DNA from 2 places in the Exiguobacterium alkaliphilum genome. Region 2 is predicted to be linked to the other one. Evidence: riboswitches for the same ligand, from Rfam matches in the RefSeq annotation. Region 2 holds a riboswitch; the other holds the start of a gene.
What was found. A riboswitch is a leader RNA that binds a small molecule or an ion and turns the genes downstream of it on or off. The one in region 2 is predicted to bind S-adenosylmethionine.
Positions count from the first base shown of each region.

Region 1: it holds a riboswitch for S-adenosylmethionine, as region 2 does, so the genes downstream of both, KB235_RS06410 (methionine ABC transporter ATP-binding protein) here and KB235_RS08940 (aminotransferase class I/II-fold pyridoxal phosphate-dependent enzyme) in region 2, are expected to answer to the same signal.

Region 1 is NZ_CP073101.1:1,225,664-1,241,107, reverse strand. Features, by position in the region: gene KB235_RS06460 (DUF6678 family protein) at 1-217, opposite strand, end outside; gene KB235_RS06455 (hypothetical protein) at 224-649, opposite strand; gene sufB (Fe-S cluster assembly protein SufB) at 720-2,117, opposite strand; gene sufU (Fe-S cluster assembly sulfur transfer protein SufU) at 2,137-2,571, opposite strand; gene KB235_RS06440 (cysteine desulfurase) at 2,561-3,781, opposite strand; gene sufD (Fe-S cluster assembly protein SufD) at 3,783-5,051, opposite strand; gene sufC (Fe-S cluster assembly ATPase SufC) at 5,064-5,825, opposite strand; gene KB235_RS06425 (MDR family MFS transporter) at 6,000-7,214, opposite strand; gene KB235_RS06420 (MetQ/NlpA family ABC transporter substrate-binding protein) at 7,315-8,151, opposite strand; gene KB235_RS06415 (methionine ABC transporter permease) at 8,182-8,844, opposite strand; gene KB235_RS06410 (methionine ABC transporter ATP-binding protein) at 8,834-9,862, opposite strand; SAM riboswitch class I at 9,941-10,046, opposite strand; gene KB235_RS06405 (thioredoxin family protein) at 10,502-10,759, opposite strand; gene KB235_RS06400 (PTS sugar transporter subunit IIC) at 10,944-11,996, shown strand; gene gcvH (glycine cleavage system protein GcvH) at 12,036-12,419, opposite strand; gene KB235_RS06390 (arsenate reductase family protein) at 12,459-12,821, opposite strand; gene KB235_RS06385 (hypothetical protein) at 12,868-13,596, opposite strand; gene KB235_RS06380 (acyl-CoA dehydrogenase family protein) at 13,680-15,444, opposite strand, start outside.
Region 2 is NZ_CP073101.1:1,719,714-1,735,157, reverse strand. Features, by position in the region: gene KB235_RS08945 (iron-containing alcohol dehydrogenase family protein) at 1-663, opposite strand, end outside; gene KB235_RS08940 (aminotransferase class I/II-fold pyridoxal phosphate-dependent enzyme) at 660-1,835, opposite strand; SAM riboswitch class I at 1,913-2,013, opposite strand; gene KB235_RS08935 (AI-2E family transporter) at 2,185-3,285, shown strand; gene KB235_RS08930 (MDR family MFS transporter) at 3,532-4,776, shown strand; gene KB235_RS08925 (peptide MFS transporter) at 4,918-6,411, shown strand; gene KB235_RS08920 (glutamine synthetase family protein) at 6,455-7,750, opposite strand; gene KB235_RS08915 (SDR family oxidoreductase) at 7,944-8,978, shown strand; gene KB235_RS08910 (YflT domain-containing protein) at 9,017-9,340, opposite strand; gene KB235_RS08905 (hypothetical protein) at 9,442-9,669, opposite strand; gene KB235_RS08900 (GTP pyrophosphokinase) at 9,754-10,812, shown strand; gene KB235_RS08895 (MarR family winged helix-turn-helix transcriptional regulator) at 10,902-11,339, shown strand; gene KB235_RS08890 (class F sortase) at 12,204-12,758, opposite strand; gene KB235_RS08885 (DUF4397 domain-containing protein) at 12,793-13,593, opposite strand; gene KB235_RS08880 (glycerophosphodiester phosphodiesterase) at 13,849-14,580, opposite strand; gene KB235_RS08875 (carboxypeptidase M32) at 14,567-15,444, opposite strand, start outside.

The DNA.
Region 1 (15,444 bases), 490 kb from region 2:
GATAAGGAAAGCCATCATCCCAATCACTTGATTGATAAGCCGTCTTCGATAAAAACTTAGGAGAAGGTGTGTTCTCTAATACGTATTTGATTTGATAAGGAACATTGAATAAGAGTGTATTAGCTACCGCTCGTCTCAGTTCCTCCCACTTTGTCTTGTTCATCACTGAAGTCAATTGCCGCTTTTCAATTTCATGTAGCCGTTTTTGTCGATCCATCCCGATTCATCCCTTCTCACATATGATCTCTAATCGCTTGATGGCCCGCAACACGTCTTCTCGATTATGTTTTTGCTTCATCCACTTGGGAAAACGACTCTCGACACTGCTGTTCTCCCCGTCGCTCGTCCGAATGTCCGCTTCCACGTACGCTCTCATATACGCGAGATGGTCTCGGTTGTACGCCCAAAGAATGTGACCACAGCAATTTGTCTGCAAATAAAGCGGTAACTGAAAGAAAGGGTCGAACGCGCCGCCACCCGTTCGATAAACTCCTTCCGTATACACACGCCCATATCCGCAAGCGAGACAACTGAGGCGTAACGATTCCTTCATCACAATGTCTGCACGCTGCTCACATTGCGGACACCGCACACGAATGTCATACATGAATGCCACTAACGTTTTGGACTCTAACTGAAATCGCTTCATATGACAGCCCTCCTTATTTGATTATACAAAAAAACCAGCGAAGGTTACCTTCGCTGGTTGCATGAATGGATTATCCAATCGAACCTTCCATCTCGAACTTGATGAGACGGTTCATTTCGACGGCATATTCCATCGGCAATTCTTTCGTGAACGGCTCGATGAAGCCCATGACGATCATTTCTGTCGCTTCTTCTTCTGAGATCCCACGGCTCATAAGGTAGAAGAGTTGCTCTTCTGACACTTTTGAGACTTTCGCTTCGTGCTCGAGTGATACCTGGTCGTTCAAGATCTCGTTGTACGGGATCGTGTCTGACGTCGACTGGTTGTCCATGATGAGCGTGTCACACTCGATGTTCGAGCGGGCACCTTTCGCTTTACGTCCGAAGTGGACGATACCGCGATACGATACTTTTCCGCCTTGTTTCGAGATCGACTTCGAGACGATGGACGATGACGTGTTCGGTGCGAGGTGAATCATCTTCGCGCCGGCATCTTGGTGTTGCCCTTTACCGCCGAGGGCGATCGAGAGCGTCATCCCGCGTGAACCTTCACCTTTTAGGATGACGGCCGGGTATTTCATCGTCAATTTCGAACCGATGTTGCCATCGATCCATTCCATTGACGCGCCCGCTTCACAGATGGCACGCTTCGTGACCAAGTTGTAGACGTTGTTCGCCCAGTTTTGGATTGTCGTGTAGCGGCAGTAAGCGTCTTTGTTGACGAAGATCTCAACGACCGCCGAGTGAAGTGAGTTCGTCGTGTAGACCGGTGCTGTACATCCTTCGACGTAATGAACCGATGCGCCTTCGTCGACGATGATGAGCGTCCGCTCGAACTGCCCCATGTTTTCCGAGTTGATGCGGAAATACGCTTGGAGCGGTTGCTCGAGTTTCACGCCTTTTGGTACGTAGATGAACGAGCCACCAGACCAGACGGCCGAGTTGAGCGCGGCGAACTTGTTGTCCGTCGGCGGAATCAACTTGCCGAAGTACTCACGGAAAAGTGCTTCGTCTTCTTTGAGCGCCGTGTCTGTATCTTTAAAGATGACACCTTTCGCTTCAAAGTCTTCTTGCATGCTGTGGTAGACGACCTCTGACTCGTATTGAGCCGAGACACCTGCCAAATATTTTTGCTCTGCTTCTGGAATCCCGAGCTTATCAAACGTCGTCTTGATTTCTTCCGGTACCTCGTCCCACGAACGTTCCGTCTTCTCAGACGGTTTGACGTAGTACGTGATCTCATCGAAATCAAGTGCAGACAAGTCGCCGCCCCATGTCGGCATCGGCATCTTGCGGAACTGCTCGAGTGATTTCAAACGGAACTCGAGCATCCAAGCCGGTTCTTCTTTCATGTTCGAGATCGTCTCTACGATTTCGTTCGTCAAGCCGCGGCCTGAACGGAAAATCGAGATGTCTCGGTCATGGAAGCCATATTTATAATCGCCAATGTCAGGCATGTTTTTTGCCATATCGGTCTCCTCCTTCTACTTACGCTTCCTCGTCGACTCCCTTTTCAAGCGCTTTCCACGCGAGCGTGGCGCACTTGATGCGAGCCGGAAACTTTGAGACGCCAGACAACGCTTCAATGTCGCCTAGGTCGAACGTTTCTGTATCATAGTCTTTCCCTTGGACCATCTGTGAAAAGATGTCTGCCAATTGAAGTGCCTCGTCTACAGATTTCCCCTTCACGATTTGAGTCATCATCGACGCGGAGGCGAGACTGATTGAGCAGCCTTCCCCTTCGAACTTGGCGTCTTTCACGATTCCGTCTTCGACTTGAAGCTGGAGCCGGAGTGAATCCCCACATGTCGGGTTGTTCAAGTCCACCGTCACGCCATCTTCGATGACGCCACGGTTCCTTGGGTTTTTATAGTGATCCATGATGACCTGTCGGTACAACATGTCAAGATTGTTAAAACTCATAGTTGAAATACTCCTTCGTTTGACGAAGTCCTTCAATGAAACGGTCGACTTCTTCTTTCGTGTTGTACAAGTAGAAGCTCGCCCGGGCCGTCGAGGATTGCTTTAAAAGGCGCATGAGCGGCTGGGCACAGTGGTGACCGGCCCGGACCGCGATCCCTTGCATATCGAGGACGGTCGCGAGGTCGTGAGCGTGCACGTCACCTAGGTTGAACGTGACGAGCCCGACCCGTTCCTCCGGTCCGTAAATCTCGATGCCTTCAATCGTCTTCATCTGCTCAATCGCGTACGATGCGAGCGCCCGCTCGTGTGCCTCGATGTTCTCGAGACCGAGGTCTTCTAAGAAGTCGATGGCAGCGGCGAGCCCGACGGCACCGGCGATAATCGGTGTACCCGCCTCGAAACGGTACGGAATGTCTTTCCACGTCGACTCATATAAATCGACGTAATCGATCATCTCGCCGCCGAACTCGACCGGCTCCATCTGTTTAAGGAGCGCTTTCTTACCATATAAGACGCCAATCCCGGTCGGACCGAGCATCTTATGGCCTGAGAAGGCGAGGAAGTCACAGTCGAGCGCCTGCACGTCAAGCTTCCGGTGTGGTGCGCTCTGTGCCGCATCGACGACCATGACCGCACCTTTCTCGTGGGCGAGCTTCGCGACGTCCGCGATTGGGTTAATCGTCCCGAGCACGTTCGAGACGTGGCTCATCGCGACGATCTTCGTCCGGTCCGATAAAACGGCACGAACCGCGTCGAGCGTCACCCGACCGTCCGGCGTCAATTCGACGTAACGGAGCGTCGCCCCTTTCCGTTTGGCGAGCTGTTGCCACGGAATGAGGTTCGCGTGATGCTCCATCGGAGTGAGGACGATCTCGTCCCCTTCGCCGACGTTCGCGTCACCGTAGCTCGACGCGACGAGGTTAATCGCCGTCGTCGTCCCACGCGTAAAGATAATCTCTTCGACGACGTTCGCGTTGATGAACGAGCGGACGCGTTCGCGTGCCCCTTCATATGCGTCCGTCGCCTGTGTCCCGAGCGTATGGACGCCACGGTGCACGTTCGAATGGTTGCGCTTGTAGTACTCCTCGATCGCCTCGATGACAGCCAGCGGTTTTTGCGAGCTTGCCGCACTGTCGAGATAGACGAGCGGGTGACCGTTGATTTCCTGATTTAAAATCGGGAATTGGTTACGAATCGAGGCATCAATCATGTTAGCGCACTTTCCCTTCGATGACTTCACGGAGACGGTCTTTGACCGACTCGATTGCGAGTTGCTCAACGACCGGGTTCAAGAAGCCGTGAATGATTAAGCGTTCCGCTTCTTGACGTGAAAGTCCACGACTCATCAAGTAATAAAGTTGAATGTCGTCGACACGACCGACTGACGCGGCGTGACCGGCCATGACATCATCTTCATCGATGAGAAGGATCGGGTTCGCATCGCCGCGTGCCTTTTCAGAGAGCATCAAGACGCGCTCCGTTTGGACACCGTTCGACTTCGAGGCCCCGTGGTGAATCATCGACGTTCCGCTGAAGATGGCTGTCGCCGAATCTTTTTGGACGCCGTGAATCAAGATGAATCCTTCTGACGACTTACCGAAATGGTCCGTCCGGATGTTGAAGTTTTGTTTCTGTGCGCCACGACCGATCGTGACAGCTTTCGTATCCGAGAACGTGTTGTCGCCGACGAGGTGTGTCTTCGTCTCCACGACCGAGTTCCCATCGTTCATGTGACCGAGGGCCCACTCGAGACGAGCGTTCTCGTACACGACACCGCGACGGTTCATGAACGTTAGCGCTGACTCAGCGAGTTGATCGACGCCACCGAAGACGACTTTCGCATTCGCCGCAGCGAACACTTCCGTCACGGCGTTGACCGTGTGCGGCTCGTTCGTGTTCGAAAGGAAGCTCTCGATGAACGTCACTTCACTGCCTTCATCTGCCACGACGATTGTGTGGTGATAGAGGGCACCGTTCGCTTGTTCCATCGTGAAGATGGCTTGAAGCGGGTCTTTCACTTGTACGTTTTTCGGGACGTATAAGAATGCGCCGCCGTTCGTCAAGGCCGCGTTCAAAGCTGACAAGCGCTCTTCGTCGACACGGACGCCTTCGGTCATGAAATATTTCTCGACGAGGTCCGGATGTTGGTCCATCGCCTCTTTGATTCCCATGAACAAGACGCCTTCTGGCACTTGGAGTTCGTTATAGACGACATGACCGTTGCGTTCAACGAGCACGTTCGTACGATGGTCTCCTAACAGTGCCTCGATTTCAGGCGTGAGGCCGTCGAGCTTCGCGAGCTCCACGTCGCCGCTTGTGAAATCCCATTTCTCAATTTTAATCTTTTCAACTTTCGGCAAAGCGAGAGTCGGCGCGAGTTCTGCTGCTTCTTTACGACGGTTGACCATCCAAGCAGGTCCTCCGAGCGCCTCTGCACGTGCCGACAATGCTTGCGCATCCAATTCAAATTGTACGGTCATCGTACAGCCTCCTTACGCTTCTGTGTCTACTGTCATTCCGAGATCTTGTTTAACCCAGTCGTAACCTTCTGCCTCGAGTCGCTGTGCGAGCTCTTTGCCGCCAGACATAACGATTTTCCCATCCATCATGATGTGGACGAAGTCTGGCTCGATGTAGTTGAGGAGACGCTGATAGTGCGTGATGATTAAGCAGCCGAACTCTTCTGAACGCATCTCGTTGACGCCCGTTGCGACGACTTTGAGTGCATCGATATCAAGACCTGAGTCAATCTCGTCAAGAATCGCGATGTTCGGTTTGATCATCATCATTTGAAGAATTTCGTTACGTTTCTTTTCTCCACCTGAGAAACCTTCGTTCAAATAGCGGTGCGCCATTTCTGAAGGGATTTCGAGAACGTCCATCTTCGCGTCGAGTTCACGGATGAACTTCATGAGCGAGATTTCTTGACCTTCTTCACGACGCGAGTTGATCGCTGAACGCAAGAAGTCTGCATTTGTGACACCGCTGATTTCAGCAGGGTACTGCATGGCGAGGAACATACCCGCCTGTGCACGCTCGTCGACTTCCATCTCGAGCACGTCTTCGCCGTTCAAATCGACGCTTCCGCCTGTTACTTCATACAATGGGTGGCCCATAAGTGCAGATGCGAGTGTTGATTTACCCGTTCCGTTTGGACCCATGATGGCGTGAATCTCGCCACCTTTAATTTCAAGATTAAGACCTTTGACAATCTCTTTTCCTTCGATTGAGACGCGGAGGTCATCAATTTTCATGTGTGGTACGTTAGACATTCGGATACCCCTTCCGTTTTTCTCGCCATTTGTGGCGTAGATTAGATATATTCTAATCTTAATCTAGGCAATTTTTTATTTCAAGCGACTCACCTTATTCTTCATTCTCAATAAAAACATAAATATTGAGAATGGGAATATTGAGAAATCAAGATATTATCCAACTTTTTCCTCGATGAGCGCCAATGTTGCTTTCCGCTCCGTGAACGCCCCCATAAAGAAGAACGCCCCGCACGCCGTGACAACGGCCAAACTCCCAAATACAGGCAAGGCCGCATTGTTAAATCCATCGAGCAACAGTCCGCCGATAATCGGCCCGACCGATTGCCCGAGCGCTGTCAGTCCCATCGCCCCAAAATACGTCCCCCGTAAATGTTCCGGCGCCAGTTCGTCGGTCAAGACGTCCGTCATCGTGAACATGAGCACTTCCCCGACCGTGAAGATGACCATGGCGACGAAGAGCACCCATACTTCCGAAGCGAAGCCGATGAGAAGGAGACCGATCGACAGCGTCGCCACCCCGAAGAAGAGCGATTTGATTGGCGAGACGCGAATGCCGAACCGCATAATCGGATACTGCACGATGAGCACCGTGATCGCATTCACCGTCAACAAGTACGCGAACAGCCGCGAGCCGTCGCTGAACCCGTCATGGAACGCGATGAACTGCGGTAGCGTCGAGTTGAATTGACTGTAACCGATGATGGCGAAAATCATCCCGATGATGACGTAACGGAACGTCTTGTCCGCCCGTAGCACCCGGAACGTCTCCGTCAGCCTTGGTCGTGCTTTCGTCGCATCACTCTCTTCAAACGGATACTTCCGGAACAGCGACGTGATGATGAGGCCATAGAGGACGTACACAGCGGTCACGATGAAGAACGCGCTCTTCGCCCCGGTGAGCGACAAGACGACCGCAAGCAGCGGACCGATCGCCGCGGCGATGTTGATTAAGAAATAGCGGACGTTATAGACGATGACACGTTGCTCGGGCTTCGTCGTATCGCTGATGAGCGCGCGAGACGCCGGCTCTAAAAAGGAACGGGACACGCCCATGAGCACGGAAAATATGTAAAACCAAACGAGTTCCGTCGCGAGCGCGAAACCGGTGAACGTGAGCGCATTCAAGCCGATGCCGATCAGCATGAGCTGCTTCCGTCCGTGACGGTCCGAGAGCGTCCCTCCAAAGAAACTCATGAACAGCCCGGAGATGGCCGAGACGGCGAACACCGTCCCGATGACGCTCGCCGAGAAACCGAGCGTCGCGAGATAAATCGCAAAAAATGGCATGACGAAAAAAGTCGACAGCCGGGCAAAGAACGTACCGAACAAGACGCCTAGCGTCAGCGGATGAATCTGTCTCATGTTCATCCGAATCCCCCCTTTTCCTACATATAAATAGTGTACTTCTCTTTGTGAAAGAACACCACGCCAAACAAAAAAGGCCCGGGATATCCCGAGCCTCGCGTGATTATTGGTTAACCGGTACGACGGCACCTTTGTATTCCTCTAAGATCCACTGTTGTGTCTCTTCTGACGTGAGGACTTCAAGGAGTGCTTTGACGCGCTCGTCATTCTCGTCGCCTTCACGTGTGACGATCAAGTTGACGTACGGTGAATCTTCGCCTTCGAGTGCGATGGCGTCTTCGAGCGGGTTGAGACCGGCGTCGATTGCGTAGTTCGTGTTGATGAGAACGGCGTCGCCTTCCCCGTTGTTGTACGCTTGCGGAAGAAGAGCCGCTTCAACGTTCGTCTTGAACGTCAAGTTTTTCGGGTTGTCGACGATATCAGCGACTGTCGCGTCGACCGTCTTGCCTTCAGCGAGCGTGAGCAAGCCTTCTGATTGGAGCATCGTGAGGATACGGCCATGGTCTGCGACCGACGAGCTCATGATGATTTCAGCGCCATCTGGAAGCTCATCGAGTGAGGCGTAGTCTTGTGAGTAGACACCGATCGGCTCGATGTGGACGCCACCGGCTGATGCGAATTTATAATCTTTGTTTTCAGCCATTTGTGACTCGAGGTATGGCTCGTGTTGGAAGTAGTTCGCGTCAAGCTCTCCGTCCGCAAGTGTACGGTTCGGGAGGACGTAGTCTTGGAACTTCGTGATTTCAAGCTTGTAGCCTTTTGCTTCGTATTCATCTTTCACATGCTCCAAAATCTCTGCGTGTGGCACGTTCGATGCGCCGATGACGAGCGTCTTGTCATCGCCACCTGCGCCTGATTCTGAATCCCCGCCGCCGCAAGCCGCGAGAATTGTGAGTGCTGATGCTGCCGTTAAACCGAGTACTGTTTTCCATGATTTCATGTGTGAACCCTCCAAATGTTTTTTATTTGATTAAGCAGAGCGCTTATCGATTCTTGTGACAAGTCGGTCTCCGATGAACTGAATCACGAAGACGATGACTAAGATGAGGACGGTCGCGACGAACGTCACGTCGTTCCGCGAACGCTGGAACCCGTCAAGAAACGCCAAGTTACCGAGACCACCGCCACCGACGACGCCCGCCATCGCCGTATAACCGACGATTGCGACGAGTGTGACCGTGATCCCGGACACGATGGCCGGAAGTGCCTCTGGGAACAATACTTTATAAATGATTTGCCATTTCGTCGCACCCATCGATTCGGCCGCCTCGATGACACCGCGGTCAATCTCACGAAGCGCGAGCTCGACCATCCGTGCATAGAACGGGGCCGCCCCGATGATGAGTGCCGGGAGCGCCGCCGTCGAACCGAGGATCGTGCCGACGACGATTTTCGTGAACGGAATGAGCAAAATGATTAAAATAATGAACGGAATCGAACGGAACACGTTGACGAACGCGCTGACGACCGTATAAATAGAACGATTTTTCATCATGAGCGGTTCGTTTGTCACATACAGGATCATCCCGAGTGCGAGACCGAAGGCGAACGTCGCGCCACCGGCGACGAGCGTCATATAAATCGTCTGCCACGTCTCTTCGAGCATAATCTCCCAGTCTACGTTAGGAAACATCGTTCTCCACCTCCACTTCCACTGCCTGCGATCGGATTGAGGCGATGGCCCGCTCGACTTCAGCCGGCTCTCCGATCAGTTGAATAAATAGCGTCCCGAGCGCGCCGACTTGTGACTGCGTCACGTTCCCGCCGATGATGTTGAAGCCGATATCATGCGTCTTCAAGACGTCTGAGAGAATCGGCTGTTCGGCCGTCTCGTTCAAGAACTTGAGCTTGACGATTTGACCACTCGGATAGCGCGCCTTCAAATGCTCGAACGTGAGCGACATGTCGTCGACCGCGCCGATCTGTTTGACGAACTCTTTTGTGATCGGTTGTTCCGGATGTTGGAACACGTCGGCGACTTGCCCGATCTCGACGACTTTCCCTGCTTCCATGACCGCGACGCGATGACAAATCTTTTGGATGACATGCATCTCGTGCGTGATGAGCACAATCGTCAAGCCGAGCTTTTTATTGATGTCGACGAGTAACTCGAGAATCGAGTCGGTCGTCTTCGGGTCGAGCGCGCTCGTCGCTTCATCGCAGAGGAGCACTTCTGGATTCGTAGCGAGCGCACGGGCAATCCCGACTCGCTGCTTTTGACCACCCGATAGTTGTGATGGGTAACTGTCTTCACGTCCGGCGAGCCCGACAAGTTCGACGAGTTCGGTGACGCGGCGTTTCCGCTCGCTTGCCGGTACCCCGATAAGTTCGAGCGGGAAGCTGATGTTTTCAGCGACCGTGCGCGACCAGAGTAGATTGAAGTGTTGGAACACCATTGAGACGTTTTTGCGAACCCCTCGTAACTCTTTTGGACTAAGCTTCGTCAATTCACTCCCGGCCACCTCGATCGTGCCGCTCGAAGGTGACTCGAGCCGGTTAAGGAGTCGAATGAGTGTCGACTTCCCTGCCCCTGAATATCCGATAATTCCAAAAATTTCGCCGCTTTCGATTGTAAGCGACACATCATCGACCGCCTGGACTCGACCGTTTTTCGTGTCGAACCATTTGGCCACATTGCGTAGTTGAATCAATCCCTTTCCCTCCTGACAACAAAAAAAGTACGCACGTTTGAGCAAACGTGCGTACTTTATCGGTACGGACAACGATTGCTCTCATCCTCCAAGGTATACACCTTGCTGGAATTAGCACCATTTCGGATTGCTCCGCGGTTGCTGGGCGTCATAGGGCCAGTCCCTCAGCCTCTCTTGATAAGAGTGTTGTATATTCGATTAGCCTTATCATAGCGACATATTATTTTCATGTCAAACTATTTTATGCGAAAAAATAAAAAAAGGTGCCGTCCGAAGACGACACAGAACGTAGCACCTTGAGTCACAGGAAGGACAACCCATAGATGAACCCCTTTTGCCCGATCAGAGCATTCATCCTTAATATGGGGGATGTTACTCGTCAATCACCCAATCCTGACATGTACCGAACGGCTACGCGGTCTGTATTCCTTCGCTTGATTTTTTTGGGGGACAATCGAAGGGAAGGTCCACTTCAAAATCGCGTAAGCGGGTGGTTCGGCGATGCCTGAACGTCTTGATTGCGAGTAAATCGCGTCCTATTTTTGTGTTCAAGTAAGATGTTGTAATGAATATACCATTCGTGAACTTTCTGTGTCAACTGATTATTTAAAATTTTCAGATTATTCTAATGTTCCTCCGTCACTTGACGAAGGAAAGCACGTGTTGCACGTTTTGGAACGCATAGATTCGATCGGTCACTTGGCCATTTTCAAGCTTCAGGAGCGCCGGGACGCTCATCACTTGATACGCTTCCAGCTCGTTTGGGATGAAGTTCGCATCGCGTTTTTCAATCTTTAAATTAGGATCGACCGCCTCGACGACCGTGAGCATCCGCTCGGCCACGGCGCATGTACCACACATTGGGGCGTATATATATAACAATCCGTCTGTCACCATATTTCTCACCTCTCTCCTGATTATAAGAAGCTTCGTCCCGACATTCAAAAGTTGTGCTCGATTTGAAAAAATTCTGAATACTTCCATTTTTCTGGTTGACGTGCGTCCGAAAGAGGCATAGTATGGTCAATAACTTTAATGCTTTTGTACATAACAGTAAAAGAGAAGGATAGGTGAAGAAGACATGACGGAAGAACGACTTACCGGAAAACAGTTCTTGATGAACGTATTGAACGGACTCAGCCTTGCCATTTTGATCGCCCTCATTCCGAGCGCATTGCTCGGTGAATTGACGAAAGCCATCTTGCCGTATTTTCCGTCGCTCCAGTTCATCTTAGACGCGACGACGATCGCGATGCGCCTCCTCCCGGTCATTATCGGGGTCGCCGTCGCCATGCAGTTCGGCCGCACGGCACTCGAGGCCGGGACGATCGGCATCGCGACACACGTCGGGAGCGGTGCCATCCGCATCGAGGAAGGTACCTTCCTCATGGCCGGCATCGGTGACGTCATCACGGCCGGTGTGACGGCGGCCCTCGCGACGTATCTCGTCATGCAACTGTCACCACGCTTAAAGACGTACACGGTACTCGTTTTGCCGATGACGGTCATCGTCGTCGCCGGAGGCATCGGCGCGTTCCTGCTCACGTATATCTCACAGATCACGACGTACGTCGGGACGATCATCATGACGATGACGGAACTACAACCGGTCGTCATGGGCATCTTGATCGCGATGGCGTTCTCGCTCATCATCGTCTCGCCGATTTCGACGGTCGGGATCGCCACGGCGATCAGCCTATCGGGCGTCGCGGCCGGGGCGGCCAATCTCGGTGTCGTCGCCGCCGGTTTCGGGCTCGCGATCGCCGGGTGGCAGATGAACGCGACCGGCACGTCAATCGCCCACTTCCTCGGTTCACCGAAGATTCAGATGGCGAACTTCATCCGTCGTCCGATCATGATGCTCCCCGTGCTCGCGAACGCGGCCATTCTCGGTGCGCTCGCCGGTATCCTTCGAATCGAAGGCACGCCGATCAGTGCCGGATTCGGTGTCTCGGGGCTCATCGGACCGATCAATGCGCTTCATTTGATGCCGGGCGGTTTCGCGCTCTTCAACGTCATGCTCGTCATCGTCTTGTTCGGTCTCATCCCGATCGCGCTCGGTGTCTTCTTCTTCAAACTGTTCAACCGGACCCCGCTCATCCGTCCGGAACATTATCGTCTCGACTTCGAATGAAAAAAACCCGGCTTCTCGTGAAGAGAAACCGGGTTTTGTTTAGCCTTGAATCATCGCTTCGTATTCTTCGGCTGTCATGAGCTTGTCAACGTCTGACGCGTCGTTCAACTCGACTTCAATCATCCAAGCGCCTTCGAACGGTGCTTCGTTCACGAGTTCTGGCGAATCCGCGAGCGACTCGTTGACCGCTGTGATTTTACCAGAGACCGGTGCGTAAAGCTCCGACACCGTCTTGACCGATTCGACCGAACCGAACGGCTCATCAATTAGAATCGTGCCCCCGACTTCAGGAAGTTCGACAAAGACGATATCCCCGAGTTCGCTCTGTGCGAAGTCCGTGATCCCGATGCGGGCCACGCTCCCGTTCACTTCAACCCATTCGTGTTCTTTTGAATAACGTAAATTGGCAGGTACTTTGCTCATCCTAACTTCCCCCTCAAATAAATTAGACTCACACGTGTATTATAGCACTTCGCCCCAAACGTCTGTAAACGACTTTTCCGAAAATCCGACCGTCGTTTTTTCCCCGTCCGTCACAATCGGACGCTTCAAAAGCATACCATTGCTTGCGAGGAGCTCGAGTTGTTCGTCTTCTGATAAGTTCGGCAACTGATCTTTGATGCCTTCGTTACGATACACTTGGCCGCTCGTATTGAAAAACTTTTTGAGCGGTAGCCCGGACTGCTTCCACAGCTCGGCCAACTCGTCTTTCGACGGTGTCGCCTCGACGATATGGACGTATGTATAGGCCACGTCGTTCTCTTTCAACCATTTCTCTGCTTTCTTGCATGTGCTGCACGGTGGATAGCCGTATAGTGTCACCATTGTTCATCACCTCTTCTGTTAATGTAGCATATCTCGTTTCTTGACTTCACGTCCGAAGCAACCGGTCAATTTCCCGCTTCAGCGTCGCATTGACCGGGTGACGTTCTTCGATATATGCGAGGATGTAGGCGGCCGCCTCGACGGAACGTCCATATCCGAGCACCGCTCGCTCGAGGAACGCGATCATCTCAGGATGTTGAACTTCCACGCGCCGGGTCGGATTGAACGGGTCACTCATCTCCCCGTGTGCCTTCAAGACGTTATTCACGGCCGACACTTGAATGAGCTCGAATCCTGCGAGCCGTTCCCCTCGCCGCTCGCGAAGCAGGCCAACATACAGGTTCGTCAGCGCCTCTTCATAGCAATGTGAGACATCCGTCGCCGGTGTGACGATTTTCGGCGTCGCGAACGCCTCGAGCGCCTCATCCCGTTGCCAAACGATGCGTCCCGGGGTGTAGGCGATCGCAGGCATCTCAGGCAAGTCGAATACAGCGAACTCGGCGTAAATCCCGTCCGCATACATGACTTTGTGCCCGTCTTTCGTGTTTTGGAACTGATAGGCCAACGGTGCGACTTCTAACCAATCCAAATTGTCGATGAAACGACCCTTCTGTCCGTCCTCGACGATCAAAAAGAAATCAAGGTCCGAGTACTCATCGAGCCGGTCCGTCTCAAGGCCGATTGAGCCGAGCGCGAGCAGCATGAGCGTCCCGTCATATTCGGCGACCGCGCGCCCGATTTCTTCCATCCGTTCCAACAAGTCATTTCGTCTCATGAACATCCCTCCTGACCTCATTGTACGGTTTAGCTCGGCCAAAAAGAAAGAGTCGACCGCGTCCGGCCGACCCTGCTTTACGTTTAGACGATAAACTTGTTCGCTTTGATGAGGCTCGCTGCGACTTCGCGCTTCGTGCCGATGACGTTGATCGGCTGATAGCGGCTGAATTTCTTCATTGCCGAGAGAAGCATGCGTTGCTCGTCGCCAGACGAAGCTGCGTACAATACTTCTTTCGCCATGAGTTCGACTTGCTTGAACACTTGCTCGGCGAAGATTTCCGTGTAACGGACTTTCTGCTGGTTCTTCTCGGCGCCGGTACGGCCGATCGCTTTGTCCGTCCGGGCGATGGCCGCCTCGAGCGCGTAGATGGCGCTGATGATGTCGGCGATCTTCGCGAGAATCTCTTGCTCGTTCTGGAGGTTTTGCTGGTACTTCTGGACGGCCGTGCCCGCGATCATCAAGTTGATTTTCTTCATGTTCGAAAGCAACATCTTCTCACGCGCGAGCGGTGAGCCGTCAAGTTCTTGCGGCATGTAGCTCATGAGCTCTTTTTGGAGTTTCTGCGCTTCGGCGAGGAGCGGCAAGTCGCCTTTCATCGCTTTCTTGAGGAGCGTGCCCGGCACGATCAACCGGTTGATTTCGTTCGTCCCTTCGAAGATCCGGTTGATCCGTGAGTCACGGTACAAGTTCTCGACCTCATACTCGGTCATGAAGCCGTAACCGCCGTGGATTTGGACCGCTTCGTCGACGACGTAGTCGAACGTCTCCGAGGCGAACACTTTGTTGAGTGAACACTCGATCGCATACTCGGCAATCGCTTGTGCGACTTTCGAGCCGTCACGCATGTTGTCGTCGCCGAGGGCGTCGAGGCTGTCTTGGAACAAGCCGCCCGTCCGGTAGACCGAGCTCTCCATCGCGTAAATGTTCGCCGCCATCATCGCGAGTTTTTCTTGGATGAGCGGGAACTGGCTGATCGGCGTCTTGAACTGTTTGCGTTCATTCGCGTACTGGACCGAGAGATCGAACGCCCGTTTCGACGAACCGACCGCACCGACGGCGAGTTTGTAGCGTCCGACGTTCAAGATATTGAACGCGATGACGTGGCCTTTGCCGATCTCCCCGAGGAGGTTGTCGACCGGCACTTCGACGTCTTCTAAGATGAGCGTCCGTGTCGATGAGCCTTTAATCCCCATCTTCTGTTCTTCGGCGCCTGTCGACACCCCGTTGAAGTCACGCTCGACGATGAAGGCGCTGAACTTGTCGCCGTCGATTTTCGCGTAGACGACGAAGACGTTCGCGAACCCGGCGTTCGTGATCCATTGCTTCTCCCCGTTCAACACGTAGTGCGTGCCGGCCTCGTTCAAGACGGCCGTCGACTTGGCACCTAATGCGTCTGACCCTGAGCCTGGCTCTGTGAGGGCGTAGGCGGCGATCCATTCACCGGTCGCGAGCTTCGGCAAGTACTTATGCTTTTGCTCTTCCGTCCCGAAGAAGACGATCGGGAGCGTCCCGATGCCGACGTGGGCACCGTAGCTGAGGGCGAACGAACGCGCTTTGGCGAAGCGTTCCGTGATAATCGATGACGAGATTTTATCGAGCTGATAGCCGCCGTACTCTTCCGGCACGTCCGCGCCGAGAAGGCCGAGCTCGCCCGCTTCTTTCAACAGCTCGACCGAAAGATCGAACTCGTGCTTCTCGATGCGTCCGAGGACCGGCATGACACGGTCGTCGACGAAGCTCGCCGTCGTGTCGCCAATCATCTTGTGCTCATCTGAGAAGTCTTCCGGTGTGAAGAGACGCTCCGCGTCGAGTGCGTCGATGACGAAGCTACCGCCTTTAATCAAT
Region 2 (15,444 bases):
CCCACCGATGGCGAGAACGTGGTCGACCGCATAACGCGTCCCTTCCCCATACGAGCGGAAGGCGGTCTCGGTCAATTCGAGCTCGAGCAGGCGATGACATTGCTTGGAGAGCGCGAGTCCGGCATCGACGCCGGCATCGGTCGAGGCGTCCCCGCTCAAATAGCGGGCCTCATAAAACTTCGCGACCGTGTCGATGACGCCGGCTCGATAATAATCATACGGCGATGATGCGATGACCCGGGCGTCGACGATGACACGTTCGATGACGACCCGGAAGACGTCATAGCGGTCGTAGCTCCCGTCGTCGCGATAGACGACGCTGAGCGGGGTGAACGCCGCACAGTTGGAGGCGAGCGTCGGGATGACGATGAGCGGGACGCCGTTCCGTACGGCGACGAGTTTGGCCGTGTCGACGAGCTTGCCGCCACCGACGGCGATGAGGACGTCCGCCCCGTCGAGGTCGACGCGGTCCGCCTCACGATCCGTGCACTCTCCTCGGAACGTCGTTGCCGGATAGGTTTGAATCGAAGGGAGTAACCGTTCGACGGTCGGGTAGCCGTTTTGCCCGCGCAACACATGGACCGAACGAGCGCCGATCAGTTCTTCGAGACGATCGAGCGCGTCAGCGGCGTGATCATACTCGAGCACGGCTTGACGGATCACGCCCGCACCTCTTCATAGGCGGCGAACAGCCGCTCGATTCGCTCGACGGCCTCGTCAATCTTCGGCTCCGGGGAGACGAGTCCGAAACGCACGTAGCGCTCCCCTTCGGTGCCGAAGAAATAGCCCGGTGTCACGGCCACGCCTGCCTCATGAAGCAGCTTTTTGGCGAACGAGGCGGAATCGCCTTCCGGCACTCTCGCCCAGACGAAGAACGAGCCTTTCGGGGCCGTCACGTCCCAGCCGGCTTGGCGCAGGCCGTCCACCAATCGGTCGCGCCGCGTCTCATACAGACGGGACAAGTCATCTCGAACCGACTTCGGTGACTCGAGTGCGGCGACGGCCGCTTCTTGAATCGCGGAGAAGACGCTGACATGGACGTGGTCTTGATACGTGTTGATCGCCTCGATGATGTCTTTGTTGCCGACGGCGAAGGCGACGCGCCAGCCGGACATGTTGAACGCCTTCGACATCGTGTACACTTCGATGCCGACCTCTTTCGCCCCGTCGGCTTGAAGGAAGCTCGGCGGCACGTTCCCGTCAAAGCCGATGCTGCCATAGGCGAAGTCGTGGACGACCATCAGTTCCTGCTCTCGGGCGAAACGGACCGTGTCCTCGAAGAATTGTGGCGTCGCGACGGCGCCAGTCGGATTGCTCGGATAGTTCAAATACATGAGCCGCGCCCCGTGCGTATCGAGCGTGTTGTAATCCGGTAGAAAATCGTTGGCTTCTGTCAGGACGAGGTCATGCACGACCGAACCGGCCAGCCGTGCGCCCGATATATAATCCGGATAGCCCGGATTCGGGAGCAAGATGCCTTCCCCCGGTTCAAGGACACATTGTGGGAGCGTGATCAGCCCCGATTTCGACCCGATTAAAATCGCGACTTCCGTCTCGGCATCGACGTCGACTCCATACTCGTTCAAGTAGAACGTCGACACCGCCTGTTTCAATCGGCTTTGCCCACGGAACGGGCCGTACTGATGGGTCTCCGGGTTCGCGAGCGCCGTCTCGAGCGCCTCGCAGATCGGTTTCGGCGTCGGCAAGTCCGGCGTGCCTTGCCCGAGCCGGATGATATCGGCCCCGGCCTGTTCGAGCGCGGCCACTTCTTTCGCGAGCCCGACGAAGTGCTGTGGGGGTAAAGTCTTAAGTAAGTTTGAACGTCTGTCTGCCATGGATGGTCCTCCTATGCAAAAAACACCCCTTTCCGAGGAAAGGGGTGTCGAGATACAGACGTATTCAAACAACCACCTTCCCATCTCTCAAGGTTACCTTGCTGGAATTAGCACAGTATTGAAACAATCTGTTGCTGAAGCTTCATCGGGCCAGTCCCTCCGCTTCTCTTGATAGAAAGTGTTTATATGCGATTTATGTGTAATATGTCCTTAAGTAAACCAAACGTTCCCATTGCTGTCAATCCTTATTTTGAAAAATGACGAAGTGCTCTTGAAACCCTGAAAAAAAACGGCCATAGTAAAAGAAGAACGTTATTCTGAAAAAAATGTAGGGTGAGGGGTTGGACTCGTGGAGCTAAACCGGCAATTGATTTGGAAACTAACAGTGATCGGCCTGATTTTACTCGTCTTATGGCGGGTCATCAGCGAACCGGACACGATTTCACGCGTGTTGCAGTATACGTTTCAACTATTGACCCCCGTCATCATGGGGATCGCGATCGCCCTCTTGTTGAACACGGTGCTGTCGTATATGGAGGAGCGATTCTCGTTGAAACGATACCAAGGCCTCTTGATCGTCTACGTGACGTTCATCGGGCTGCTCGTCATCTCGGCCGTGACGCTGTTCCCACGCATCTATTCGAGCGTCGCCTCGCTCATCGAGGAGTTGCCGTTTTATATCCGGCAACTTGACGGCTTCGTCGGTCAGTTGAATGCGTTTTTGCAAGATTACAATGAGACGATCGCCCAGACGCTCGACTTCAAGCGGTTCGAGGAGCGTTACTCGGGCTGGGTCGAGACGGCCGTGTTGTCGTCGGTCAGTTACGTCTCGAGCTTCACGATGACGCTCATCAACTTCTTGATTGGGATTGTCATCTCCATCTATCTATTGAAAGACAAAGAAGTGTTCGCCCGGATGTTCAAACGTCTGTTGTATGCGCTGTTCCCTGTCGCCACGGCGAAGACGACGATTGACATCTTCCAGGAGATGGATTACATCTTCAAACGTTACATCATCGGCAAATCGCTCGACTGTCTCATCATCGGTGTGATGGCCGTCATCGGTCTACTCATCATCGGGGCACCGTACGCCCTCTTGCTCGGGGTCATCATCGGGATCTTAAACTTCATCCCGTATGTCGGGCCGCTCCTCGGGATGATTCCGGCGTTCATCATCACATACTTCTACGACCCGTTCACGGCCGTCCTCGTCCTCGTGTTCATCTTCTTATTGCAACAGTTCGATGGATTGTGGCTCGGACCTAAAATTCTCGGCGACAGCGTCGGGATCACGCCGTTTTGGGTCATCACGTCGATCATCATCGGCGGCAGCCTCTTCGGCCTCGTCGGCATGTTCATCAGCGTTCCTGTCACGGCGATGATTCAAGTCATCCTGTCACGTCTCATCGACTATCGATTGTCACGAAAGAATTTGAACGAACTGCTCTAAAATAAGTTGACACATTCAAACAATCTGTCATACAGTTTAGCTGTAGACAACTATTAGAAAGGAGGCTGCCCCATGTCAGTCATGAACGGACTACAGACGAAACTTCATACTGACAGACAGGCTCCTTGACTTTCGTGACAATCGAACGGTTCCGCCTGTCTTTCGAGGCATGCGTAGACAAAGGGACGAGTATGCCTCCGCGCACGCTTCGTCCCTTTTTACTTTCTCAGAAACAGGTGAACCCGTATGTATCAATCACTCAAGCGGCTCGACCGCAACATTTGGATCCGTTTCCTCGGTGAGACGATCACCGGCGTCATGATGTTCATGATTGCCCCGTTCCTCGTCCTCTATTATAGTGACAAGCTCGACAGTTACGTCCAGGTCGGGGTCATCCTCGCGACCGGACCGATCATGGCGCTCATCGGCTCGGTCGTCGGCGGGCGTCTCGCCGACCTTTACGGACGTAAGCCCGTCATGATGACGGCCATCGTCGGGGATGCGCTCGCACTCGTCGGCTTCGCCTTCGCCGATACGTTCTGGCCGCTCCTGCTCTTGAACGCGATGCTCGGCTTGACGAACTCGCTCTTCCATCCGGCAGCGAGCGCCATGGTCGCGGACGTGACCGAGCCGGAACAGTTGAACGAGGCGTTCGGCCTACTCCGAATGGGGCACAACATCGGGGCCGCGTTCGGTCCGCTCCTCGGCAGTGCCGTCCTCTTCCTCGACCGGCAGTATATCTTTATCGCGGCGGCGGTCGTGTTCGGGCTCTACGCGCTCGTCCTAGCCAAGTTCATCCGTGAGACGTTGCCCGAGACGACCGAGCATGAGACGTTATCCAACCAGGACGTGCTCCGCGTCTTCTCACAAGATCGCGTCTTTCTCGTGTTCATCTTTGCCGGCGTTTTCATCTCGATGGGCTTCGCCATTGTCGAGAGCATGTTGCCGCTCTTCTTGCGTGAGTCGCTGCCGACGTTCACGGACCGGCAAAATCCGTTCGCTTACTTGCTCGCCTTGAACGGCATCATGGTCGTCTTGTTCCAGTTCCCGATCGCCTCGAAGCTCGGCCAGAAGCCGTTCGGGAACGTCATGCTCGCCGGGGCGACCGTGTTCGGTGTCGGCATGATGCTTCTCGCCGTCGTCCCGCGTCTCCTCTATTCACTCGGCACGCCATATCTCATGCTCGTCTCCGTCCTCCTCGCCGTCTATGCGTTTTACACGCTCGGCGAGATGATCATGTCGCCTGTCCAGCAAACGTTCATCGCCATGATCGCGCCCGAGAATATGCGCGGGGCCTACAACGGTGCCGCCAGCATCCAGTGGTTGATTGGCGGTGTGACGGCGCCGCTGTTCGCGAGTTTGTTCTTCAACCGGGGCGCCGGGCACGTGGCGCTGCTCCTCGTCGGCGCCGCCAGCTGTGTCTCCGGACTCATCTACTGGCAACTCGGGCGCCGCGTCCGGGCGGCAGAAGCGAAACAGAAGACGGCATGACCGAAAAAACACACTAAACCTTGTTGGTTAGTGTGTTTTTTAGTTTCATTTCAAACGGATTAAATTTTGAAACAGAGATTCATTTTTACTTTACAAACATAACGGTTCTTTTTATGATATGAAAGTTGGGAGGAATCTTTCATGGAAAGAATCAATAAACAGAATATCGTGGACAGTGTGCCACAAAAAGGATTTTTCGGACAGCCAAAAGGGTTGTTCACCTTGTTCTTCACCGAGTTTTGGGAACGTTTCTCGTATTACGGGATGCGGGCCATCCTCGTCTTCTACATGTATTACGAGGTGTATGAGGGCGGCCTCGGCCTTGACCGCAACCTCGCCTTGTCCATCATGTCAGTCTATGGGGCGCTCGTCTATATGTCCGGCGTCATCGGTGGCTGGCTCGCCGACCGCGTCTTCGGTACGTCGCGTGCCGTCTTCTACGGCGGCGTGTTCATCATGCTCGGCCATATCGTCTTGTCTATTCCTGGCAGCCTGACGTTCTTGTTCATCTCGATGGGGTTGATCGTCATCGGCACCGGTCTCTTAAAGCCGAACGTATCGAGCATCGTCGGTGACTTGTATCATGAGACCGACCGTCGCCGCGACGCGGGGTTCAGCATCTTCTATATGGGCATCAACCTCGGGGCGTTCATTTCCCCGCTCCTCGTCGGACACTTGCAGGCCGATTACGGTTTCCATTGGGGCTTCGCCCTCGCCGCCGTCGGGATGTTCATCGGGCTCGTCGTCTTCATCGTCACGAAGAAAGGCAACCTCGGCCTCGCCGGGTCGTATGTGCCGAACCCACTGACCCCATCAGAACGGAAGAACGCAATCACATACTCGGCCATCGCCGTCTTTGTGATTGGGGGGCTGCTCGCCGTCTTGATTCCGCGCGGTCTGTTCACAATCAATACGTTCATCGGACTCGTCGGTGTGTTCGGGATTACGATCCCGACGATTTATTTCATCGTCATGTATCGGAGCCCGAAAACGACCGAAATCGAACGGTCACGTATCCTTGCCTATATCCCGCTCTTCATCGCCTCGGTCATGTTCTGGGCGATCCAGGAGCAAGGGGCGACGATCCTCGCGAACTACGCCGATCAACGCACAAACTTGAACTTCCTCGGCCTCGAACTGAAGGCGGCGTGGTTCCAGTCGCTCAACCCGCTCTTCATCATCCTACTTGCGCCGGTGTTCGCTTGGGTTTGGGTGCGGCTCGGCGACCGTGAGCCGAGCATCCCGGTCAAGTTCGCGTTCGGGATTCTATTCGCCGGACTCAGCTTCTTGGTCATCTTGCTACCGGCTTACTTCGGTGGGCCGAATACGCTCGTCAATCCGCTCTGGCTCGTCCTTAGTTACTTCATCGTCGTCCTCGGCGAGCTCAGCCTGTCGCCGGTCGGACTGTCGGCGACGACGAAACTCGCGCCGGCGGCCTTCTCGGCCCAGACGATGTCGCTCTGGTTCTTGTCGAACGCGGCGGCCCAAGGGATCAACGCCCAGCTCGTCCGCTTCTACTCACCAGAAAACGAGATGATTTACTTTGGGGTCATCGGTGGCGCCGCTATCGTCCTCAGTCTCATCTTGTTCGCCCTTGCACCGGTCATCAAACGCTATATGCGCGGGATCCACTAAAAAGACGCCATTCCTCAACTAAGAGGAATGGCGTCTTTACTTGTTACTTGCGCACTTGGATGAGCGACAAGTAACGATCGATCAAATCTTCGTTGAAATAGTTGTGGAAGCTGTCCGACTTGAGCGATTGGATCGACTCATGGAACGTCGCCGGGAGCGAGGCGATGCCTTGGCTCTCGATTTGCTTCGCCGAGTATTCGAACAAGTCGTCTTCGTTCGGTGCTGACGGTTCGATTTGTTGCTCGATTCCTTCGAGACCTGCATAAATAAGGGCCGCGAGTGCCAAATACGGGTTCGCGCTTGGGTCCGGGTTTCGCACTTCGACGCGTGTCGCACTGCCGCGCGATGCTGGGATTCGAATCATCGAGCTTCGGTTCGACGGGCTCCAGCAAATATTGACCGGCGCCTCAAAACCTGGGACGAGTCGTTCATACGACTCTGGGAGCGGGTTCGTGAAGATGGCCGTCGCCCGGGCATGCTTCAAAATCCCTTCGATGAAGTGACGGGCCGTCGTCGACAATCCATAATCTGCATCCGGCTCCTCGAACGCGTTCTCGGTCGGTTTTCCATCTTTGTCGTTCTTCCAGACCGAGATGTTCAAGTGCATCCCCGACCCGTTTACATCGCGGAGCGGTTTCGGTAAGAACGACACTTTCGCGCCTTTCTCTTGTGCGGCGAGCTGGACGATTTCTTTGAAGAATTGAATGTTGTCCGCTGTATGGAGCGCATCGTCATATTTGATGCCAATCTCGTGCTGGGCGGGTGCCACTTCGTGGTGGACCGCCTCGATATTGAAACCGACCTCGCTTAGGCGATTGGCGATATGTTGTCGTACCTCATAACCTTTGTCTTCTGAGCGGGTCGAGAAGTATCCAGCCTCGTCATAGAATTCACCGTTCTCGTCAAAGATGAAGAATTCCGGCTCAGCCCCGACAAAAATCGAGTAGCCATCCCGGGCAGCACGCTCGAGCGCATCTTTCAAGACGTTCCGGGGATCGAATTCATACCGCTCCCCATCAGGTGTACAAACGTCACAGAAGAAGGCGAGGATGCTCTCTTCACCGTCTTTTTCGTACCGTGGACGATCTAAATCCGGGCGTAAGAATAAGTCTGAGTTTTTGATGGAAGAGAACCCGTCGATGGATGAACCGTCGAACATCGTTTTCCCTTCAAAGACTTCGGGCAACAATTTTGCAGACAGCGTCAATAGCTTTAAATCGCCGAGGACGTCCGAGAAGTAGAGATGGATTTGCGTGATCCCTTTCTCTTCGACCGTTTTCTCAATCTCTGCTTGTTGCTTCCTGTAGCTATCCTTATCAGTTCCGAATAGATTTGCCATGATTCTAAAAAACCTCACTTAAGTTATTTGACAGGTCATCACTGTCATGACGTACCGTTTCGTACGCTTCTCTTTAGTCCATAACCCACTTTAAAAATTGTTAAACCCCAAATTTGAAAACACGAATCAAAGTAGCTTGAAACCTTCCTTGTTGGTATGATGGAGAAAGACTGAACGAGAGAGGAAGAACGCTGTGAACATTTTTATGACAGGTGCGACTGGATTTTTAGGGGGACGGCTCGCGAAAGAGTTGATTGCGCGAGGCCATCACCTCTATGTCCTCGCCCGCTCCCCCGAAAAAGTCACCCATGTTTTTACGTCAAAAGAACGTGAGGCCATCGAAGTGCTCGCCGGTGACTTGACGGCGCCGCTCCTCGGTGCGGACGAGACGTTTATCGAGCGAAATCATGGGAAGGTGGACCTCGTGCTGCATATGGCCGCACTCGTAAAATTCGACGAAGAACTTCGCGATGAGCTGTTCGAGACGAACTTGACCGGCACGAAACAAGTGCTCGGTTTGACGAAAGCACTCGGGTGTCGCCGCTTTTTCCATGTGAGCACGGCCTACACGCTCGGAGCAAAAGAAATCGGCCACGAGACGCTCTATACGGACCAGACGTTCCATAATCCATACGAAGAGAGCAAGGCCCACGCCGAACAGGCCGTCTGGGCGATGCGCCACGAACTCGAGGTCTCGATCTTCCGACCTGCCATCATCGTCGGCGACTCGAAGACAGGAGAAGCCGATTCGAAGTTCACGATGTACGGCTACATGCGCGCCCTCGAGGTGTTCAAACGTCGGCTCGAACGTCGTGGGGCTCCGGCTGGCCCGATTCGGCTCGTCGGGTCGGAGAGCGGGACGTCGAATCTCGTCCCGGTCGACTACGTCGCGGACGTCCTGCTTGCCGCAATCGAACATGCGCGTCCGAACACGATTTATAACGTGACGAACGACACGCCACCACGAAATGCGGACATGCTCGAATTTATGAAAGAGGCGCTCGCTTTCCCCCACTTGAAAATCACAGAGGCACCGACGTCGTCGCTCAGCACGGTCGAGGAGACGTTCAACGAGATGGTGAAAGTGTTCAACCCCTACCTAGACCGAGACATCCGGTTCACCGACGCGAACACGAAACAGTTGCTCGCCGCGGCCGGTTTTCAGCCGCTCGATTTGAACGTCCGGTCGCTGAAGCGTATCGTTGACGCCTATTACGACACGAAATAAAACAGGATGGAGCTGACACAAGTCAGTTCCATCCTGTTTTACGTTTTGTCACAGACGAGGACGATTTTTCCGTCTTGAATCTCGCCTTCGAGCGATTCGACCATCTGTTTCGTCAAGCCGAGGCTCTCGAGCTGCTCGATGCGGTCGTCCGAGTTTTTCGTGAACTTGGACATGAGCGACTCCCAAAGTCCTTTCTCGGTGATCCGATACGGCTGGACACCGGCCTCGGCGGCGAGACGGAGCGTCAATTCTTCATCTTTGGCAAATAAGTAAATGTGCTCGTTCACACAGCCGCCCGACACCATCCCGTTCACTTCATGGTCGACCGACGTCATATCTCGTACGATTCTCGTTTCTAACATCCTTCATCCTCCTAAACGTTCACAGTCAAAATCTAATAATATACTATTCCCAAAAAATGAGCGCTAAAACCCGATTTCTGACGGATTGTTTGAAGGATGGTTCATGTGAACGTGACGGACCAAGATTCGATGTTGAAATGTTCGACGAGTTGACCGACCCGTGCCTGCTCGTCTTCTCCCGAATGAACGCCGTCCCGTGTCGCCTTGAACGCCAGCTCTCCCTGTCTCGGGGTGATTCGTGTGATCCGATAGCCGGCCTGCTGCAATAGCGAAGCGATGATCTCGAGCTTCTCACGCTCGATTGAGCGAAACGTATGATGCGCTTTCATGTCTCTCCTCCTCGCTGACTCCTCAGTATGTACGCTCAAATCAATGATGCTATACTTATGTCAATGAGACAAGGAGTGATATGGATGCCAAAACAAGACATGAATGCGATCATGCTCGACTACTTGAATGAAAAAGAGGACTACGAGGCGTTCGCGGCCAAACTGAAGCAATTACTCAGTGAGTTGCTCGACAATGCCGGGATCCAATTCCATTCCATCGTCGCTCGGGCGAAAGAGGCCGAGAGCCTCTATGCAAAACTATCCAGGAAACCGTATCAATATCGGTCACTTCGGGACGTACAGGACTTGGCCGGGCTACGGATCGTCACGTATTTTCATGACGATGTCCAGGCCGTCGCGCAAATCCTCGAAGAAGAGTTTCGGATCGACCGGGAACAGTCGATTGACAAATCGACGCTGCTCGATGCGAACGAGTTCGGTTACTTATCCGTCCATTATGTCGTCGGGTTGAGCGACAAGCGGCTCGCGCTCGGTGAATATGAGCGCTATCAGGAGAAAGAAGCGGAGATTCAGGTCCGCTCAATCTTGCAACACGCCTGGGCCGAGATTGAGCACGACCTCGGCTATAAGAACCCGAACGCCGTCCCCCCAGAAATCAAGCGTAGCTTCAGCCGCGTAGCCGGGCTCCTCGAGATCGCTGATTCAGAGTTCGTCAATATCCGGAAACAGCTCCGGACGTTCGAACAGGAGACGGTCGAACGAATCATCGCTTCCCCTGAAGAAGTGACGATCACCCGTGACAACTTGAACTATTATATCGCGAACGATCCGACGGTCGAGAAGCTCGACAACGCCATCTTCCAGAGCGACTGGTTGCTCGAGACGGACTTGTCGACAATCATCGAGCTGACGCGCATGTTCCATTACGCCCAGATTCGCACGTTCCACGACTTGAGCGAGACGCTCGATTTGTATTTCAACCGGGCCGTGAACTGTTCGGCGCTTCTCCCGTCTTCGCTCCTTCCCCGTCAAGGGATGGGTGTCGTCTATGCGGTTCTCGCCAAACTGCTCGTGGAAGGGGACGACCAACAGATTGAGTTTTTCTTCCGTCGCTTCTATCCAGACTTGAAACATTATGACGAAATCATCCAACAATTACGGATCCGGGAAGAGCCGACATAACTTTACAGACTTCATGTTTTTATTGTAGAATGTTTTTATGTACTGAAATATATGCAAATAATGATTTTAAGTAGGAGGTACTTCCGAGGATGACAACCCCTGTACAGACAGCATCCCGCCGTCAGCTCGTCGCTGACGCCGAACGCGGGATCCGCATGAACTATCGTGGAGTGAAAAAAAACCTCCGGGCGATGTTCTCACAGTATTTGACGCGTAACGAATTTTTCATCCTTCGGTCACTCTGCCAAACGAGTCCCCAAATCGCTTCGGCACTCTCGAACGAGTTCCAGTTCTCGGCCTCGATGATCACGGCACTCGCAGATGAGTTGACGAAGAAAGGACTCATCTCGCGTGAACGGAGCGAGCGCGACCGCCGCGTCGTCGAACTCCAAGCGACTGAAGAAGGCCGCGCCTTGTTCGAGACGTTAGAAGACATGAAAATCGAGTACTTGATGGACGTGTTCGAGGACTTCTCTGACGAAGAGCTCATCGTCTTGTCGAAGTTGCTCGACCGTATGGACGCGTAACGGTTTACGACGACATCAAAATAAGCCATGGACCCATCCCAATGATGGATTTATGGCTTATTTTTTTACAGATTTTACGAACGGGAAAGCCCATACCGGGCATAGCCCGCCTTTAAGCATGGGATGAAAGTGAGTTCGGATGTGAAGAACATCCGACATTCGGGTATATATATTCCATAGACAAGTACAAGTCTCTAAAACGCCCGTGTCCATCGCACCTTGAGAATCGTATCCGGTTCGGTCACGAAAACATGTGACCGGTAAAACGATGCCTGTCGTCACGTAAAAGACGCTAAAACATCAGGTGGACACACCTGCAACGACCTGTGGTGGATGGTAACAGTCCATCAGCCTGAGAACCTATATGGTCTGTCTCAGGAGGGGTGATGGCACACCCTCATCTGAAGGCTTGAGCAAAACAGAAATGGACTGCGCTCGCACAAGCACTTCAGAATCCCACGGTTTCAATCGTGGGAGTGTCAAATCTATTATTTAGTTTTCATGCGTCGCTCGATCCCGTTTCTTTTCTTCCCACCTACGTTTAGCCTCTTTATGCAAATCGTCCTCGTTGCGAAGGCGCATTCCTCTTAGCTCTCGATTTATCGCGCGTGCCTGCCTTCTGACTGATCTCTTGGTTACGTTGAACCAGATTCCATAGATCGCACTCGCAAGGAACAAGCTCCAAGCGGCCTGTTCTGTGGCGATATAGACGAGAAGGTACATCATAAGCCAAAGACCGACCGATGCGACATACTTTCTAAATGATTTGATCGTTATCTTCCCCGTTCCGCGTCCTGAATAAAAGTGACGACACCGCATTTAACAATAAACAGCCCGGAGTGGCAATCACTCCGGGCCATCGATTTAATTTCGTATGAGCTTCGCCGTCACGATGATTCGATCGCGATACCCACGTTCAGGGTCATAAGGCCCTGCACAGGTGATCAGTTGCAACCGTTCGGATTGTGTGGCCGCAAAGATGGAAGCGAGCGGCACGTCCTCGAGCCGATATCGATTCACGGAGACGACCTCGTACTGTGCGACTCGCTCGTCACGTTGGAGCGTCACCGTCTCTCCGAGTTGTAACGTGGCGAGTTCGCTGAAGATGGCCGGACCTTGGAGATCGTCCAAATGTCCGGATAAGACGACGTTGCCGATTGCGCCGGCACGTGCGCCGTATTGATACCATCCGACTGCATTGACGTCATCCGGCGTGTCCATCCGGTCGAGTCGGTCTTTCCCGACCGGTTCGATTGTCGCATCGACATCAATGGATGGGATGATGAGTCGTTTTGGGATGAACGTTTCCCGGTGAAACGACTGCCGACTGACCTCGGTCGAGGCGAGGACGAGCGGTTCGGCGAATCCGACGGTTGGGAGTCGGAACTCTTTGTCCGGCGCATCGACCTCAGCGGCCATCGAGAGAAACGCGAACGATCCAATCAGTAAAAGCTTAGGCGTCTTGCTGCTTACGACGAAAGACGTAGAAGCCAGCCGCTGCCGCACCGAGGACTGCTGCTGCGAGCAACCAGTTCATCGAAGCAGTCTGGGCGAGTCCGCCTTGTCCAGTCTCAGGAGCTCCAGCCATTTCCCCGCCGTCTGCTGCGAGCAATACTTCAAACGCTGGTTCACCTTCGAGGAGTCCGATCGCGAATGCCGTGTAGTTCTTACCACCTTCAAGGGCGACACCGTCGAGCGCCTTCACGACGTCCGTTGCGCCGGCTGGGCGAACTTCGAGGTCATACGTTCCGGCGTCAAGTGTACCGTAGTCAGATACCGCTTTGAACTCGAGGTTCGAGAAGAGCGGGTCTCCGCCTTTCGGTGCCACATCGACTGCTGGCGCGTCTGGTGCGAAGTGAGCGACACGGACTTTCGACTTGCCATCTTCGAAGTTGGCGTCATCTTCCATCGCTGCGATTTCGATGTTCTCGAGTTGTCCAATCGCTGCAGCGGTATAGAATTTGCCAGCTTCAAGTGAGAGATCCGCTGCGACGACGACCGTCTCAGCGTCACCGGCTGGTTTGATTTCGACGTTATAGTCGCCGGCTGGTAGTGTCAAATAGTCAGTGAGCGCTTTGAACTCTGCGCCTTCGACCGCGACTTCGCCGTTGACATACACATCGACCGCCGGAGCATCAGGTGAAGCGTGAAGCACCCGGACCATCGCATCGCCGTCGTGACCGTCCGCGCTGACTGGTAAGACGAGTGCAAACGCGAGAGCGAGCGTTCCGAGTAGAGACATCATTTTCTTCATGTGAAATTTCCTCCCTTTTCCCCTTAAGTGTGACCGATGGACTACGTACAACAGATTTGGTGTAGTGCTGCATAGCGTGCTACATCTGATTGCTATGTAGCTGGTGACATCTTAAACTTAAGACAACGGGACGATGGCGTAAAGGCGACAGTGTGTCTCGAATGTGCTGTGACGCTTTCTTCGGGTGTTACCGCTTTCTTTACAATATTGTTACTTCCCTGTCTCGATTAAATAAAAACCCCGTGACATACATTGTCACGGGGTCAAATGTGCTCGGGCCCATTCGACGTCGTTGACGAATAACGCGTCGACGCCGAGCCTGCTGAAGCGATGCAATTGTTCTTCCGTCTTGACCGTGTACGGCCGGACACGGATTCCTGCTTCGACCAATGCTTCGATCTCGGCGTCGGTTAACGCGCGGACGCTCGGATGAAGCGCATTCGCCCCGAGCTGTTTCAAATAGGAGACCGGGTCCGTTATCCGTTTTGAGGACAGGGCGGCAAGTTCATATTCGGTCGTCAACTCGCGTAAACGTCGTAATGTCTCGTGATTAAAGGAAGAGACAATAAGACGCTCGGCTGGAAAACCGGTCCGTTCAACGATTTCGATGAGACGATGCTCGATGCCCCGATAGTGCTCGACATCCGTCTTCAGCTCAAGGTTGACGAGGAGCGGTGTCGGCTTGACCAACTTGAGGAACGCTTCGAGTGTCGGAATCGGTTCCTCTCCCCCGAACCGGAACGCCGCGTTAGCTGTCCGGAGCTCGGCGAACGTCTTGTCGACGACACGGCCACGTCCGTCCGTCGTACGCTCGAGCGATTCGTCATGGATGAGCACGAGTTCCCCGTCCCGCGTCATGTGCACGTCCGTCTCGATGCCGTCCGCACCGACCTTGATAGCGGCCTTGAACGCCGACATCGTGTTCTCTGGGTAGTGCGCCATTACCCCACGGTGGGCGTATAGCTTCATCGGCTCACACTGTGCCATATTTGGCCGTCAAATAGCGCACGAGCGGACGGACCGAGATGTCTTCCCCCGTCACTTCCCGAATCAACTCGTTCGGTGTGAGCGATTTGCCGTGGCGATGCACGTTCGTCTCGAGCCACTGCTTGATCGGACCGAACTCCCCGCTCGCAATCCACGTGTCGAGCTCTGGGTGTTGGGCCCGTAGCGTCTCCGTCAATTGGGCCGCATAGACGAGACCGAGGGCATAGCTCGGGAAGTAACCGAACGAACCGCCCGCCCAGTGCACGTCTTGAAGCACGCCTTTCGCGTCGCTCGGGACGTCGACACCGAGGTACTCTTTATAGAGGCGGTTCCACGCCGCCGGCAGCTCGGCAACGGACAACGTGCCTTGGATGAGCGCCTTCTCGAGCTCATACCGGATGATGATATGAAGGCTGTACGTCAACTCGTCGGCCTCGATTCGGATGAGTGACGGTTTCGCCTCGTTCACCCCGGCATAGAACGTCTCGAAATCGATGGACGAAAGCGGCGGATGCTCGGCTTGTAGGCTCGGGTAGACGCTCTTCAAGAAAGCGACGCTTCGGCCGACGAAGTTCTCGAAGAACAACGACTGCGACTCGTGGATGCCCATCGAGGCACCACCGCCGAGTCCGAGTTCGTCGAGTGCGGCATCGATTTGTTGCTCATACGTCGCGTGCCCCGCCTCGTGCATCGTACCGAACAAGGCGTTCCGATAGTCGGCCTCATCATATTTCGTCGTGATGCGGACGTCCCGACGGTTGATCGTAATCTCAAACGGATGGACGGTCGCATCCAAACGACCGCGGCTCAAATCGTAGTCGACGACCCGCATCCAGTCGTGACAGATTCGTTCTTGCGCCTTCT